2 regions of the Microbacterium sp. GQ128 genome follow, and region 1 is predicted to be linked to the other one. Evidence: predicted binding sites of a transcription regulator. Region 1 holds the regulator's gene; the other holds the start of a gene.
What was found. The regulator LexA, encoded in region 1, represses DNA repair genes until DNA is damaged. The targets are predictions, from matches to a motif close to TCGAACANNTGTTCGA.
Positions count from the first base shown of each region.

Region 2: the regulator LexA is predicted to act here: its motif matches at 3,056-3,071, upstream of recA (recombinase RecA).

Region 1 is NZ_JCAXDY010000005.1:289,532-296,552, forward strand. It holds gene ftsE (cell division ATP-binding protein FtsE) at 1-220, shown strand, start outside; gene ftsX (permease-like cell division protein FtsX) at 217-1,131, shown strand; gene smpB (SsrA-binding protein SmpB) at 1,195-1,671, shown strand; gene AC6CHX_RS17350 (S9 family peptidase) at 1,682-3,547, opposite strand; gene lexA (transcriptional repressor LexA) at 3,569-4,255, opposite strand; gene AC6CHX_RS17360 (LysM peptidoglycan-binding domain-containing protein) at 4,546-4,914, shown strand; gene AC6CHX_RS17365 (histidinol-phosphate transaminase) at 4,981-6,066, shown strand; gene hisB (imidazoleglycerol-phosphate dehydratase HisB) at 6,063-6,680, shown strand; gene hisH (imidazole glycerol phosphate synthase subunit HisH) at 6,677-7,021, shown strand, end outside.
Region 2 is NZ_JCAXDY010000001.1:760,280-767,300, reverse strand. It holds gene AC6CHX_RS03755 (DNA translocase FtsK) at 1-1,240, shown strand, start outside; gene pgsA (CDP-diacylglycerol--glycerol-3-phosphate 3-phosphatidyltransferase) at 1,240-1,818, shown strand; gene AC6CHX_RS03745 (CinA family protein) at 1,815-2,303, shown strand; gene AC6CHX_RS03740 (helix-turn-helix domain-containing protein) at 2,445-2,753, shown strand; gene AC6CHX_RS03735 (DUF3046 domain-containing protein) at 2,775-2,999, shown strand; gene recA (recombinase RecA) at 3,269-4,318, shown strand; gene AC6CHX_RS03725 (regulatory protein RecX) at 4,705-5,178, shown strand; gene miaB (tRNA (N6-isopentenyl adenosine(37)-C2)-methylthiotransferase MiaB) at 5,228-6,775, shown strand; gene miaA (tRNA (adenosine(37)-N6)-dimethylallyltransferase MiaA) at 6,772-7,021, shown strand, end outside.

The sequences.
Region 1 (7,021 bases):
CTCCGTGCCGGAGCCCGAGACGGTCGCTGATGTCGTCGAGCCGCCTGTGGTGGAACCGCCCGCTGTCGTCGAGCCGCCGACCGCGGTGGAGCCGCCGGCGGTCGTCCGACCTCGCTCCCACCCGATCACCCTCCCGACCGTCGACGTCGCCGAGCTCGGAGTCGCCGACCGACTCGGACTCTCGGATGAAGACGACGAGGAAGTGGGCCCGACCTCATGAGAATCGGACTCATCCTGACCGAGGCCCTGGGTGGCCTTCGGCGGAACATCTCGATGGTCATCTCGGTGATCCTCGTCACCTTCGTATCTCTCACCTTCGTCGGTGCGGCGATCCTGATGCAGTCGCAGATCGGTGTGATGCGGGGTTACTGGGCCGAGCGTGCCCAGGTCGCCGTGTACATGTGCTCCGCGGTCTCGGAATCCGACACGTGCATCGACGGTGCCGCGAGCGAGGAACAGGTCGCCGCAGTTCGCGCGCAGCTCGAAGGGGACGCGCTGGCGCCGCTCATCAGCTCGCTGACCTTCGACACCAAGGAGGACACGTACGCCAAGCTCGTCGACCAGCTCGGCGAGGATCAGGCGAGTGTCCTCACGGCCGACCAGGCGTTCGAGGTCTTCTTCGTGACGATGAAAGACCCGGGGCAGTCGCAGGTGCTCACCGAGGCATTCAGCGGCCAGGCCGGGGTGGAGCAGGTCAAGGATCAGCTCCAATATCTGGAACCCCTGTTCTCCGCCCTGACCGTCGCGACGTACATCGCCGTCGGCATCGCCGTGCTCATGCTGATTGCGGCGACCCTGCTGATAGGCACGACGATCCGGTTGTCCGCGTATGCGCGGCGCAAGGAGATCGGCATCATGCGGCTCGTCGGTGCCTCGAACCGGTTCATCCAGACACCGTTCGTGCTCGAAGGCGTGTTCGCCGCGTTCCTCGGCTCGGCGCTGGCCAGTGCCGCGGTCGTGGCCGGGATGCACTTCGGAGTGAACGGCTACCTGCGCGGTCGGGTCCCGTTCATCACGACGTGGGTGACGATGCAGGATGCGATGCTCGTGGTGCCGGTGCTGATCGGCATCGGCATCGTGCTGGCCGCGCTGTCCGCCGGCTTCGCGATCAGGCGCTGGCTCCGTACCTGATATCCTGAAAGGCTGCTCGGTCGGAACGATCGATCGAGCTCATCACGGCAACAGGAGAGCATCATGCCCAGGGAACGCGGAGAGAAGGTCGTCGCGACCAATCGTCGCGCACGTCACGACTACACGATCGAGAAGTCGTACGAAGCGGGGATGGTGCTCACCGGCACCGAGGTCAAGTCGCTGCGCCAGGGGCGCGCCAACCTCAGCGACGGCTACGCGTTCGTGAAGGGCAACGAGGTCTTCCTCGACTCCGTGCACATCCCGGAGTACTCCCAGGGCCACTGGACCAACCACTCCGCGAAGCGCATCCGCAAGCTGCTGCTGCATCGCGAGGAGATCGCCAAGATCGCGCATGCCGTCTCGGCGGGTGGATACACCCTGATCCCGCTGAAGCTCTATTTCTCCGACGGCCGGGCCAAGGTCGAGATCGCCCTCGCCAAGGGAAAGCGCGAATACGACAAGCGTCAGACCCTGCGCGAGCGCCAGGACACCCGCGAGGCGGATCGTGCCATGCGCCTGCGCAATCGCGTGGGCGAGTAGCGGCCGGTCGTCACAGCGTCGGCTCGAACCCGAACACGCGGCCGAGGAAGGTCAGCTCGCGCTCGAGCGCGTCGATGATCGTGTCAGCGCTGCGGAAGCCGTGCCCCTCAGCGGGGTAGAGGGCGTATTCGTGGTCGACGCCCCGCGCGGCCAGCGCGTCTCTGATCGCCTCGGACTGCGACGGCGGGACCACCCGGTCCTCCCCGCCCTGCAGCAGCAGCACGGGGACTCCGATGCGATCCGCATGGGTGAGTGGTGATCTTTCGACGTAGACATCCTCGTACTCGGGGAGGGGCCCCACGAGACCGTCGATGTATGACGCCTCGAAATCGTGGGTCTCGGCGACCAGCATCCGCAGGTCGGCCACGCCGTAGCGGCTGATTCCCGCGGCGAAGGCTCCGCCGCGTACCAGCGCGGACAGCACCGTCCAGCCGCCCGCGGAACCTCCGCGGATGGCGATGCGCGACGGATCGGCGAGCCCGGCATCCGCGAGGCCCTGCGCGGCGGCGATCACGTCATCGACGTCCACGACCCCCCACCGGCCGTCCAGACGTTCGCGGTAGGCGCGCCCATAGCCGGTGGACCCGCCGTAGTTGACGTCGAGCACCCCGATGCCGCGGCTCGTATAGAACGCGTTGGCTGCCGACGCCGCACCGGTGACGTGAGCGGTCGGCCCGCCGTGCACCAGCACCACGTACGGAGGGAGTTCATCGGCGGAGGCTGTCGCGTCGGGGTTCGCCGGCGGGTACGCGAAAGCGTGCACCACGCCGTGCCGCCCGTCGACGTCGATCGGCAGGGCATGCGGCATCCAGTCGGCATCCACGGGCTCGCCTCCACGCACCGCGACGGTCTCGCCGGAGTCCACATCGACGCACCACAGGCCGGCGGTCACCCCGGAGCCGTTGCCGGAGAGCAGCACGCGGGAACCGTCGACGTCGTCGACGCTGACGTGTCCGTCGGCCGGGACATCGATCGGGTGCACGACGCCGTCCGGAGCGATCACGACGATCTCGTCGCGCCCGTTGGTGCGGACCGCGACGATCCGCTCGTCGGCGAGCGGCCGATACCAGCGGTTGCCGAGCACCCAGAGTCCGTAGCCGGTGTCGGCGTCGCTCGGGGTGAGCGCGCGCGGTGCGCCGAGCGGTGAGAATCCGTCGAGCTCGATGCGGTACAGGCCCCAGCGGTCGTCCGGATCATCGGCGAACACCAGCTCCGCGTCGCTGAGCCACTCGGGCTGCAGCGCGGCTCGAGTGGGGATCTCGTGCACATCGCCGCCGTCGCTCTTCGCGATCTGCAGGTGCGCGGCCTCCCACGGCATCCGTCCGCGGTTCCAGGCGACCCAGGCGATGCGGGTTCCGTCCGGCGAGAGCGCGGGATGTGCGAAGAAACCGTCGCCCTCGACGATCACTCGAATTCCGGACGGGTCCTCCGCCGCGGAGCCGTCGATCGGGATCTCGACGATCGCGCGGGTGTGCGGCGCGGTCGACAGATCTTCGCGCACCGCGAGCAGACGGCCTTGCTGCACGCGGAGGCCGCCGTGCGACGGTCCCGCCGGTGTCAGCGGAACGGGCTCGGCCCCGGGTGCCATGCGATGCACACGCTGATCGCCGGCATCGACGAAGTACAGGGTGCCTGCGGCATCGGCGGTCCATGCTCCGCCTCCGTACTCGTGCACGCGGGAGCGCGCGCTCCAGGGAGCCGGGAGGATCTCGGCTCCGGAAGAGCTTCGCACCGTGACCCGCCCCTTCTCGGCGGGCACGGATTCCCCCCACCAGATCACGGAGCCGACGAAGCGCGCCCCGTCGATCCGCGGGGAGGACGCCGCGACGGAGGCCGCGGAGAAGGGTGAGGGCCAGGAACCGTACGGGGACGACATGCCTCGAGCCTATGGCGGACGTCAGACGGCGCGCAGCACCGCCACGACCTTGCCGAGCACCACGGACTCATCGCCGAGGATGGGCTCGAAGGAGGAGTTGCGGGGGAGGAGCCAGGTGTGGCCGTCGCGACGGCGGAGCACCTTGACGGTGGCCTCGCCGTCGAGCATCGCGGCCACGATCTCGCCGTTCTCCGCATTGTTCTGCGAGCGCACGACGACCCAGTCGCCGTCGCAGATCGCGGCGTCGATCATCGACTCTCCCGAGACCTTGAGCATGAAGAGGTCTCCCTTGCCCACCAGCTGACGGGGGAGGGGGAAGATCTCCTCCACCTGCTGATCGGCGGTGATCGGCACGCCGGCGGCGATGCGACCGACCAGGGGCACCAGCGCCGCGTCGCCGACCGGGGTCGCCACGTCGGCGGGATTCTCGCCGCTGGCGCCGGGGAGGTCGATCAGGACCTCCATCGCACGCGTCTTGCCCGGGTCGCGCCGGAGGTAGCCGCTCAGTTCGAGCTGACCGAGCTGGTGGGTCACGCTCGAGAGGGACTTCAGGCCGACGGCGTCGCCGATCTCGCGCATGCTCGGCGGGTAGCCGTGGTGGGCGATGGAGTTCTGGATGACCTCGAGGATCGCCATCTGCTTGGGGCTCAGGCTCTTGCGGCGGCGCGTCCGCGGTGCCTCCGACTCGGGGGCCGAGTTCTCGCTCATGGTGCTCCTTAAGTGCGGTGTTCCGACGTCGCTCTTCGAATGTCGGAGGCCCGTGGTGTGGTGTTCTCATCGAAACCGTATCCGAGAAACGGCCCGATCTGGAAGATCTGTTCGAGCGTGTCGGCATAATCGTGCATCCGGTTTCGAAGACAACTTGACAGATGTTCGAACTCGAAGATATCTTCGGTACGTAGCTTCGCATTCACGGCTCCCGGCCGAGACGGGAATGCGAACGCTACGCCAACTTCCCCGGCAGCCTCACCGCTCCGGGACAGGCTAAGGAGCACCACATGAGCAGCATCGGCTTCAGCACCGCAGCAGTCATCCCGGCGTCGACCCGTCCTTCGACGCGACTCCGACTGACCACGCGTGGCCGCGCCGTGCTGCTGGCGCTCGCCTCCGTGCCGCTCGCGATCGGCATCGCCTTCGCCGCACTCAGCGGCGGAAGCGCGATCGCCTCGGATGCAGACACGGCAGCCGTCGGCGTCGAGACCGTGACCGTCATGCCCGGCGACACTCTCTGGTCGATCGCCACCGGGGTCGCCCCCGACGCCGACCCGCGCGACGTCATCGGTGAGATCAGCCGGATGAATCTGCTGCGTGGCGGCGAGCTCCAGATCGGCCAGACGCTCGCCATCCCGGCCCAGTACGCCAACTGATCCCGTCGCGGCGGCGCTGCGGCAACTTTGCGTCATCGACTCCACGCGCCGCTTAGCATGGGAAGGGTGACCCTCTCCCTCAACGATCTCCCGCTACGTGATGATCTTCGCGGACTGACGCCCTACGGCGCTCCGCAGGCGCCGCTCCCGATCGCCCTCAACGTGAACGAGAACACGCATCCCATCCCGGAAGCGGTCGCGAGCGACATCCTCGACGACATCGCCCTGGCGATGCGTGACGTGAATCGGTACCCGGATCGGGAGTTCACCACGTTGCGCGAGGCGTTCGCGGAGTACCTGGGGCACGGGCTCTCCGCGGAGCAGATCTGGGCGGGCAACGGCTCGAACGAGGTGCTCCAGCACATCCTGCAGGCCTTCGGTGGCCCCGGGCGCACTGCCTTCGGCTTCGCGCCGACGTACTCGATGTACCCACTCATCGCGCAGGGCACGGGCGCGCGCTGGATCGCCGGGACGAGGCAGCCCGACTACACGATCACGCCAGAGGAAGCTGTCGAGCAGGTGCGCGCAGCCGACCCCGACGTGATCATCCTCTGTTCGCCGAACAACCCGACAGGAACTCCGCTCGGCCTGGACGTCGTCGAAGCCGTGTACGAAGCGGCGCGGGGCATCGTGATCGTCGACGAGGCCTACCAGGAGTTCGCACCGCACGACGCGCCTTCCGCGCTGACGCTGCTCGACGGGCGCCCGCGCCTGGCGGTCTCCCGCACCATGAGCAAGGCCTTCGCCTTCGCAGGGGCCCGAGTCGGGTATCTGGCGGCGGACCCGACGTTCATCGATGCGCTGCGATTGGTCCGCTTGCCGTATCACCTGAGCACGCTCACGCAGGCTGCGGCCGTCGCCGCGCTGCGCAATTCCGACGTGATGCTCGGCATGGTCGAGGAGATCGTCGAACAACGCGATCGCATCACCGCGACCCTCGAGGCCCTCGGCTACGCACCCCACGAATCCTGGTCGAACTTCGTCCTCTTCGGCGGCGTCGCCGACCCGCGGGCGACGTGGCAGCAGCTCTACGATCGCGGTGTGCTCGTGCGTGACGTCGGGATCCCCGGTCACCTCAGGGTCAGCGCGGGCACCGAGGCCGAGACCACCGCGTTCCTCGATGCTCTGGCCTCGATAGGATCGGCATCATGAGCACCCCGTCACCGACCCCGCGCACCGCGAGCCGCGTGCGCAGCACGTCGGAGTCCACCGTCGAACTCGAGCTGAACCTCGACGGCACCGGCGCGAGCCGCATCGACACCTCGGTGCCGTTCTTCGACCACATGCTCACCGCCTTCGCGAAGCACTCGCTGACCGACCTGACCGTGCGCGCGTCCGGCGACACGAACATCGACGCACACCACACCGTGGAGGACGTGTCGATCGTGCTCGGGCAGGCGATCCTCGAGGCGCTGGGGGACAAGTCCGGCATCTCCCGTTACGGCGATGCCCTCGTCCCGCTCGACGAGGCCCTCGCGCAGGCGGTCGTGGACATCTCAGGGCGCCCGTACCTCGTGCACACCGGGGAGCCCGCAGGTTTCGAGCACCACCTGATCGGCGGGCACTTCACCGGCTCGCTGGTGCGGCACTCGTTCGAGGCGATCACCTTCAACGCTGCGCTGACCGTGCACGTGCGCGTGCTCGGCGGCCGCGACCCGCACCACATCGCCGAGGCGGAGTACAAGGCGTTCGCACGAGCCTTCCGGCAGGCCAAGGCGCTCGACCCGCTGGTCGACGGCATTCCATCCACCAAGGGCGCACTGTGAGCACTTCACCCCGCGTCGCCGTCTTCGACTACGAGTCCGGCAACGTCCACTCGGCGGTCAAGGCGCTGGCCGCGGCCGGCGCGGATGCCGTGCTGACGCGCGATCGCAAGGTCGCACTCGAGGCCGATGGCCTCCTGGTGCCGGGGGTCGGTGCGTTCCAGGCGGTTCGTGACGCGCTGCACGCGCACGGCGGCGACGAGATCGTCGACCGCCGTCTGGCCGGCGGGCGACCGGTGCTCGGGATCTGCGTCGGCATGCAGGTCCTCTTCGAGCACGGCGTCGAGCGCGGGCACGACACCGCGGGCCTCGGCGAGTGGCCAGGAGCTGTCACCGAGCTCAAC
Region 2 (7,021 bases), on a different contig from region 1:
TGTCGGCAAGGATGTCGGCGGCAACATCGTCATCGCGAACCTCGCCAAGATGCCGCACCTCCTGGTCGCGGGTTCAACGGGCTCCGGTAAGTCGAGCTTCGTGAACTCCATGATCACGAGCCTGCTGATGCGGGCGCGCCCCGCTGACGTACGTATGGTCCTGATCGACCCGAAGCGCGTGGAGCTCACCAGCTACGCCGGCGTCCCGCACCTCATCACGCCCATCATCACGAACCCGAAGAAGGCAGCCGAGGCGCTGCAGTGGGTCGTGAAGGAGATGGACATGCGGTACGACGACCTCGCATCGTTCGGCTTCCGCCACATCGACGACTTCAACCGGGCCGTGCGTGCGGGCGAGGTCGAGGTGCCGGTGGGCAGCGAACGGGTGCTCAAGCCGTACCCGTACCTTCTGGTCGTGGTCGATGAGCTGGCCGACCTCATGATGGTCGCCCCGCGCGACGTCGAGGATTCGATCGTCCGCATCACCCAGCTTGCTCGTGCTTCCGGCATCCACCTGGTCCTCGCGACGCAGCGCCCCAGCGTCGACGTGGTCACCGGTCTCATCAAGGCCAACGTCCCGTCGCGGCTCGCGTTCGCCGTCACCAGCGTCACAGACAGCCGCGTCATCCTCGACAGCCCCGGTGCCGACAAGCTGATCGGGCAGGGAGACGCGCTGTTCTCGCCGATGGGGTCCTCGAAGCCGTTCCGTCTGCAGGGCGCATGGGTCGATGAGAAGGAGATCGACGCGGTCGTCAAGCACGTCACCCGCCAGGCTCGTCCGGACTACCGTCCCGACGTCCAGGAGGCGATGGAGCCGACGAAGAAGAAGGAAGTCGACGAAGACATCGGCGACGATCTGGAGCTGCTGCTCGCGGCTGCCGAGCTCATCGTCTCCTCGCAGTTCGGATCGACGTCGATGCTCCAGCGAAAGCTGCGTGTCGGCTTCGCCAAGGCGGGTCGTCTCATGGACCTTCTGGAATCGCGCGAGATCGTCGGACCCTCCGAGGGGTCAAAGGCCCGCGATGTGCTGGCCACGGCTGAGCAGCTCCCGCAGGTGATGGCGAAGCTGCGCGGAGAGGATGCTCCCGCGTCGTCCCCGGCTCCGTCTGCTCCGGCAGCCCCTCCGGTGCCGCCAATGCCTCAGACGCACGATCCGATCGCCGCCCAGTACGAAGGTCTCCCCGAGGTGGAGGCCGAGGGCGGCGATGAAGACGCCTGGGGTCTGACGGGGCGCGACTGATGGCGATTCCTCGGCAGTTGCCCAACGCCATCACCGTCGCGCGCATCCCGCTGGCGGTCATCTTCTTCGTGCTGCTCCTGCTGGGTGGCACCTATGGCCTCCCCGAGCCCGGCCTCCGCTGGGCGGCCGCCATCATCTTCATCGTCGGGATATCCACGGACTGGGTCGACGGTTACCTCGCACGCAAGTACGACATCGTCAGTGACTTCGGAAAACTCTGGGACCCGATCGCCGACAAGATGCTCACCGGAGCGGGTTTCATCGGTCTTGCCATCCTCGGCGAGGTCAGCTGGTGGATCGTCGCGGTCATCCTCGTCCGTGAATGGGGGATCACGATCCACCGTTTGATGGTCGCGAGCGAGCATGTCGTCGCGGCAGCCTGGATGGGCAAGATCAAGACGGCCTTCCAGGGCGTCGCCCTCGGCTGGGCGCTGCTGCCGCTGCATGTCCTCATCGGCCTCGAGGCCTGGACGATCATCACGTTCGTCCTGATGCTCATCGTGCTGGTCCTCACGGTGGCCAGCGGTATCGACTACGTCGTCGCGCAGATGCGTGGATCGCGCCAGAAGCGAGCATGAGCGAAGCGGTCACCGTCGCACTGCTGTCGGCACTGACTCGCCGCGGCTGGACTCTGGGAGTCGCGGAGTCACTCACGGGTGGTGCGCTGTGCGCCGAGTTCGTATCCGTTCCGGGAGCCTCCAAGGTCCTGCTCGGCGGCGTTGTGGCCTATGCGACCCCGGTCAAGGCAACGGTCCTCGGCGTGGACACCGAGCTTCTCGCCGCACACGGACCGGTCCATCCGCAGGTCGCCCTGCAGATGGCCGACGGTGTGCGCCGTGTCGTGAGTGTGGACGGTCTCGCGGCCGATGTCGGGCTGTCGACGACCGGTATCGCCGGCCCGGATTCTCCCGACGGCCAGCCGGTGGGAACGGTTCACATCGGGATCGTGACGCCGGAAGGCTCCTCGACGAAGGCACTGCACCTGAGCGGTGACCGTGATGCGATCCGTACGCACACGGTGACGTCGGCTCTGGCGGCGTTGCTCGAGATGGTCTCGGAATAGCGACGGCCCGATGACGGTTATTACCGATGTGCTCACATTCAAACCACAGAGTGCAGGGGTAGATTTCGTGCAGACCAGGAGTACTAGACTGGCTGTCTCATCGGGGGAGACCTCGAACGATCACACGGGGAGGAGGTTCCGATGATTCTTGTACGGCAGGAAATCGGCGATGTGCTGAGGGACTTCCGCCTGCAGAAGGGGCGCACGCTCCGGCAGGTCGCAAGCAAGGCGTCGGTGGCGCTCGGCTACCTCAGTGAGGTCGAGCGGGGCCAGAAGGAGGCGTCGAGCGAGATCCTCGCATCCGTCGCCGATGCCCTCGACGTTCCGATCTCGACAATCATGCGCGAGGTCGGAGATCGCATCTCCGTTCTCGAGGGCATCCAGGTGTTCCCGGATGTCGTTCCCGACGACCTTGTGGCGTCGATCGAGCCCCAGCTCTCGCTGCACTGAGCCGCAGCGTGCGTGTGAGCAATGCGTCGTAGCGAGTTCCTTCGCGCCGTCGATACCGAGTTCCAAGCCCGAGCTTCTTCGCTGGTGAACGATCTCGGGTTGTCGGCCTTGCATGGCCGTACGGCACTCGAAGCGCTGGAAAACGGTACGCCGCCGCGGGAGATCTGGCTGGCGCTGTGCGCCGAGATGGACGTTCCCGAGAGCCGGCGACACGGTGTCGGACGGCAGGAGCCGCGCGGGCGCTGAACCCCGACGGAATGTCCGCAGGTTACGGGACACGGCGCGCGATCTTCGGCGTGTCGTCGAAGATGTGTTCGAAACGGGCGTAGTCTTCTGCACAAGTGGTTCAGAGCTTCTGCTCTCCACCGAATGTGGGTTCACCGAGACGATGTCGGTGGCCTCTCGTACGGTGGAAAACAAGCCGAAGAGCCATACGCCTTGTCGGAGAGTTCTTCCCAACCGGGACGAGCCGCGACAGCCTACAGGCGGCACCACGCGCGCAGAAGGAGCACATCATGCCATCACCCGCCGACCGCGAGAAGTCCCTCGAGACCGCCCTCGCTCAGATCGATCGTCAGTTCGGAAAGGGCTCGGTCATGCGGCTGGGCAGCGATGAGCGCGCCCCCGTGGCCGTCATCCCCACCGGCTCCATCGCCCTCGACGTCGCCCTCGGCGTCGGAGGTCTCCCGCGTGGCCGTATCGTCGAGATCTACGGGCCCGAGTCCTCGGGTAAGACGACCCTCACGCTGCACGCGATCGCCAACGCCCAGCGCGCCGGCGGTATCGCGGCTTTCATCGACGCGGAACACGCGCTCGACCCCGACTACGCGGCGAAGCTCGGCGTCGACATCGATGCACTTCTGGTGTCGCAGCCCGACACCGGTGAGCAGGCGCTGGAGATCGCCGACATGCTCGTGCGCTCGGGCGCCATCGACCTCATCGTCATCGACTCCGTCGCAGCGCTCGTGCCTCGCGCCGAGATCGAGGGAGAGATGGGTGATTCCCACGTGGGTCTGCAGGCGCGACTCATGTCGCAGGCGCTGCGCAAGCTGACCGGTGGTCTCAACCAGACCAACACCACCATGATCTTCATCAACCAGCTCCGTGAGAAGATCGGCGTCTTCTTCGGCTCGCCCGAGACCACAGCCGGTGGTAAGGCGCTGAAGTTCTACGCGTCGGTCCGCATGGACATCCGTCGTATCGAGACGCTGAAAGACGGAACCGACGCGGTCGGAAACCGCACCAGGGTCAAGGTCGTGAAGAACAAGATGGCCCCGCCCTTCAAGCAGGCGGAGTTCGACATCCTCTACGGTGTCGGCATCTCGCGCGAGGGCAGCCTGATCGACTTCGGCGTCGAGCACGCCATCGTGAAGAAGTCGGGTTCGTGGTACACCTACGACGGCGACCAGCTGGGTCAGGGCAAGGAGAACGCACGCACGTTCTTGCTCAACAACCCCGACATCGCGCTCGCGATCGAGACGCAGATCAAGCAGAAGCTCGGCATCGGCGGACCGGCGGCGGTGCCTGCTGCGGCAGACGAGCTCGCTGAGCGTCGTCCGGCCTGATGAATGACACTCGTGGGGGCGATCCTGAACGGATCGCCCCCATCATTCCCCTTTTCGGGCGGGCCACGAAGAATGTCGACCCGGTTTCGATAACCGCGAGCGCTGGTGACGACAACTCTGGTGACTCTCCCGAGCGCGCAGCCGACGCAGGCCTGTGGCGGTCGACGTGGCATTCGCCTGAGGGTGCCGCTCCCGCGGCGAACCGGGCGGAATCCGGTAGTCCGAGCGATCGTCATCCCGCGCGAGGGGCATCCGCCAGATCGTGTTCGCCGACATCGAGTTCCACGCCCCGACTTCATGCCCTCGGGGCTCTGACCGCGTCTCAGGACGATATCGAGGAGTCGGTCGATTCCGACGAGATTCGAACCGCAGCCGAGGAATCCCTCGTGCGAAAGCTGCGGACCCGGTCCCTCTCGGTCTCCGAAGCCCGTCAGGCTCTCCGAGGGCACGGTCTGGAGAACGGCGTGATCGATGACGTGATCGAGGATTTCTGTCGTCGTGCCTACCTCGATGATGCTGCACTCGCCAGCTCTCTGGTGACGTCCGGTGTCGAGCGGAAGGGTCAGGGGAGGGTTGCGCTCGCGCGCGCGCTCGCTCAACGAGGTATTCCGCGGGACGTGATCGACGGTGCACTCGACGAGCTGCCGGACGACGACGATGAGCGCGCTCTGGAATTCGCGCGCACCAAGGCGCGTTCTCTGAGCCGACTCGACAATGACACCGCCCTCCGGCGTCTGGTGGGACAGCTCTCACGACGCGGATACAACGGGTCCGTGGCGATGAAGGCGGCCAAGCAGGCGCTGCGGGAGACAGGCTCGAATGCGTCGAGCTCCGGCGTCCGGTTCGTCGATTCGGAGTGAGTAGGCGACGCAGCAACCGCACCCGCACGGCTCGTAGAATGGGTCGATCATGACTATTCCGCGCAGTGAACCGACGATCATCAGCGCTTCGTCGGCAGCCGTCGACGAAGACGGCCGCCAGCGCTCGTACGAGGTGCGCACTTTCGGGTGCCAGATGAACGTGCACGACTCCGAACGGCTGTCCGGCTCGCTGGAGAGCGCCGGTTACGTCCGCGCTCTGGACGGGGCCGAAGCGGACGTCGTGATCATCAACACGTGCGCAGTTCGCGACAATGCCGCAGGAAAGCTCTACGGCACGCTCGGGCATCTCGCCTCCGTCAAGCGTCGCAAGGAGGGAATGCAGATCGCGGTCGGCGGCTGCCTTGCCCAGATGGACAAGCAGGCGGTCCTCGACAAGGCGCCCTGGGTCGACGTCGTGTTCGGCACGCACAACATGGGGTCGCTGCCCGGGCTGCTGGAGCGCGCGCGTCACAACGGCGATGCAGAGCTGGAGATCCTCGAGTCGCTCGAGGTCTTCCCGTCGACTCTTCCGACGAAGCGCGATTCGGCGCATAGCGGATGGGTGTCGATCTCGGTCGGCTGCAACAACACGTGCACGTTCTGCATCGTCCCGAGCCTGCGTGGCAAGGAGAAGGATCGGCGGCCCGGTGACATCCTGAACGAGATCCGGCTTCTGGTCGAAGACGGCGCCATCGAGGTCACGCTTCTCGGGCAGAACGTGAATTCCTACGGTGTGGAATTCGGCGACCGGCAGGCTTTCGGAAAGCTGCTGCGTGCGGCCGGCGAGATCGAGGGGCTCGAGCGCATCCGCTTCACGAGCCCTCACCCCGCTGCGTTCACCGACGACGTGATCGACGCCATGGCTGAGACTCCGAGTGTGATGCCGCAACTGCACATGCCGCTGCAGTCCGGCAGCGATCGAATCCTCAAAGCGATGCGACGGTCGTACCGCAGCGAGCGCTTCCTCGGGATTCTCGATCGTGTTCGCGCGCGCATCCCGAACGCCTCGATCACGACCGATATCATCGTCGGTTTCCCTGGTGAGACGGATGAGGACTTCGAAGACACGATGCGCGTCGTCGAACAGTCCCGCTTCGCGTCGGCATTCACCTTCCAGTACTCGATCCGAGAGGGCACTCCCGCCGCGACGATGGAGGACCAGGTGCCCAAGGAGGTCGTCCAGGAACGGTACAACCGCCTGATCGCACTCCAGGAGCGAATCTCCATGGAAGAGAACCAGAAGCAGGTCGGGCGCCAGGTCGAGGTGCTCGTCTCGACCGGCGAAGGTAAGAAGGACGCCGAGACGCACCGCCTCACCGGCCGCGCCGAAGACAATCGCCTGGTCCACTTCGAGGTCACGGCCGGCTCAGACCTGCCGCGCCCCGGTGACATCGTGACCGTGACCGTCACGCGTGCGGCCCCCTTCCACCTGCTCGCGGATGACTCGACCGGAGCACCGTTGCAGATCCGTCGGACGCGCGGGGGCGACGCATGGGATCGCTCGCAGGCGGAGTCGTGTGCGGTTCCGACGCCGGCGTCGGATGGCGGCCCTCGTGCCGTGTCGCTCGGCCTGCCCACACTTCGCGTCGGGGTGTGAGCGCACCGCGCCTCTGGGCGATCGTCGGAGCAACCGGGACAGGGAAGAGCGACCTCGCGCTCGACCTGGCGGAAGCGCTCCGTGCTCGCGGCAATCCGGCCGAGGTGGTGAACGCCGACGCGATGCAGCTGTATCGCGGGATGGACATCGGCACCGCGAAGCTGCCCCTGGCTGAGCGACGCGGAATCCCGCACCATCTCTTCGACGTGCGCGAGGTCTACGAGGAGGCCGCAGTCGCGTGGTATC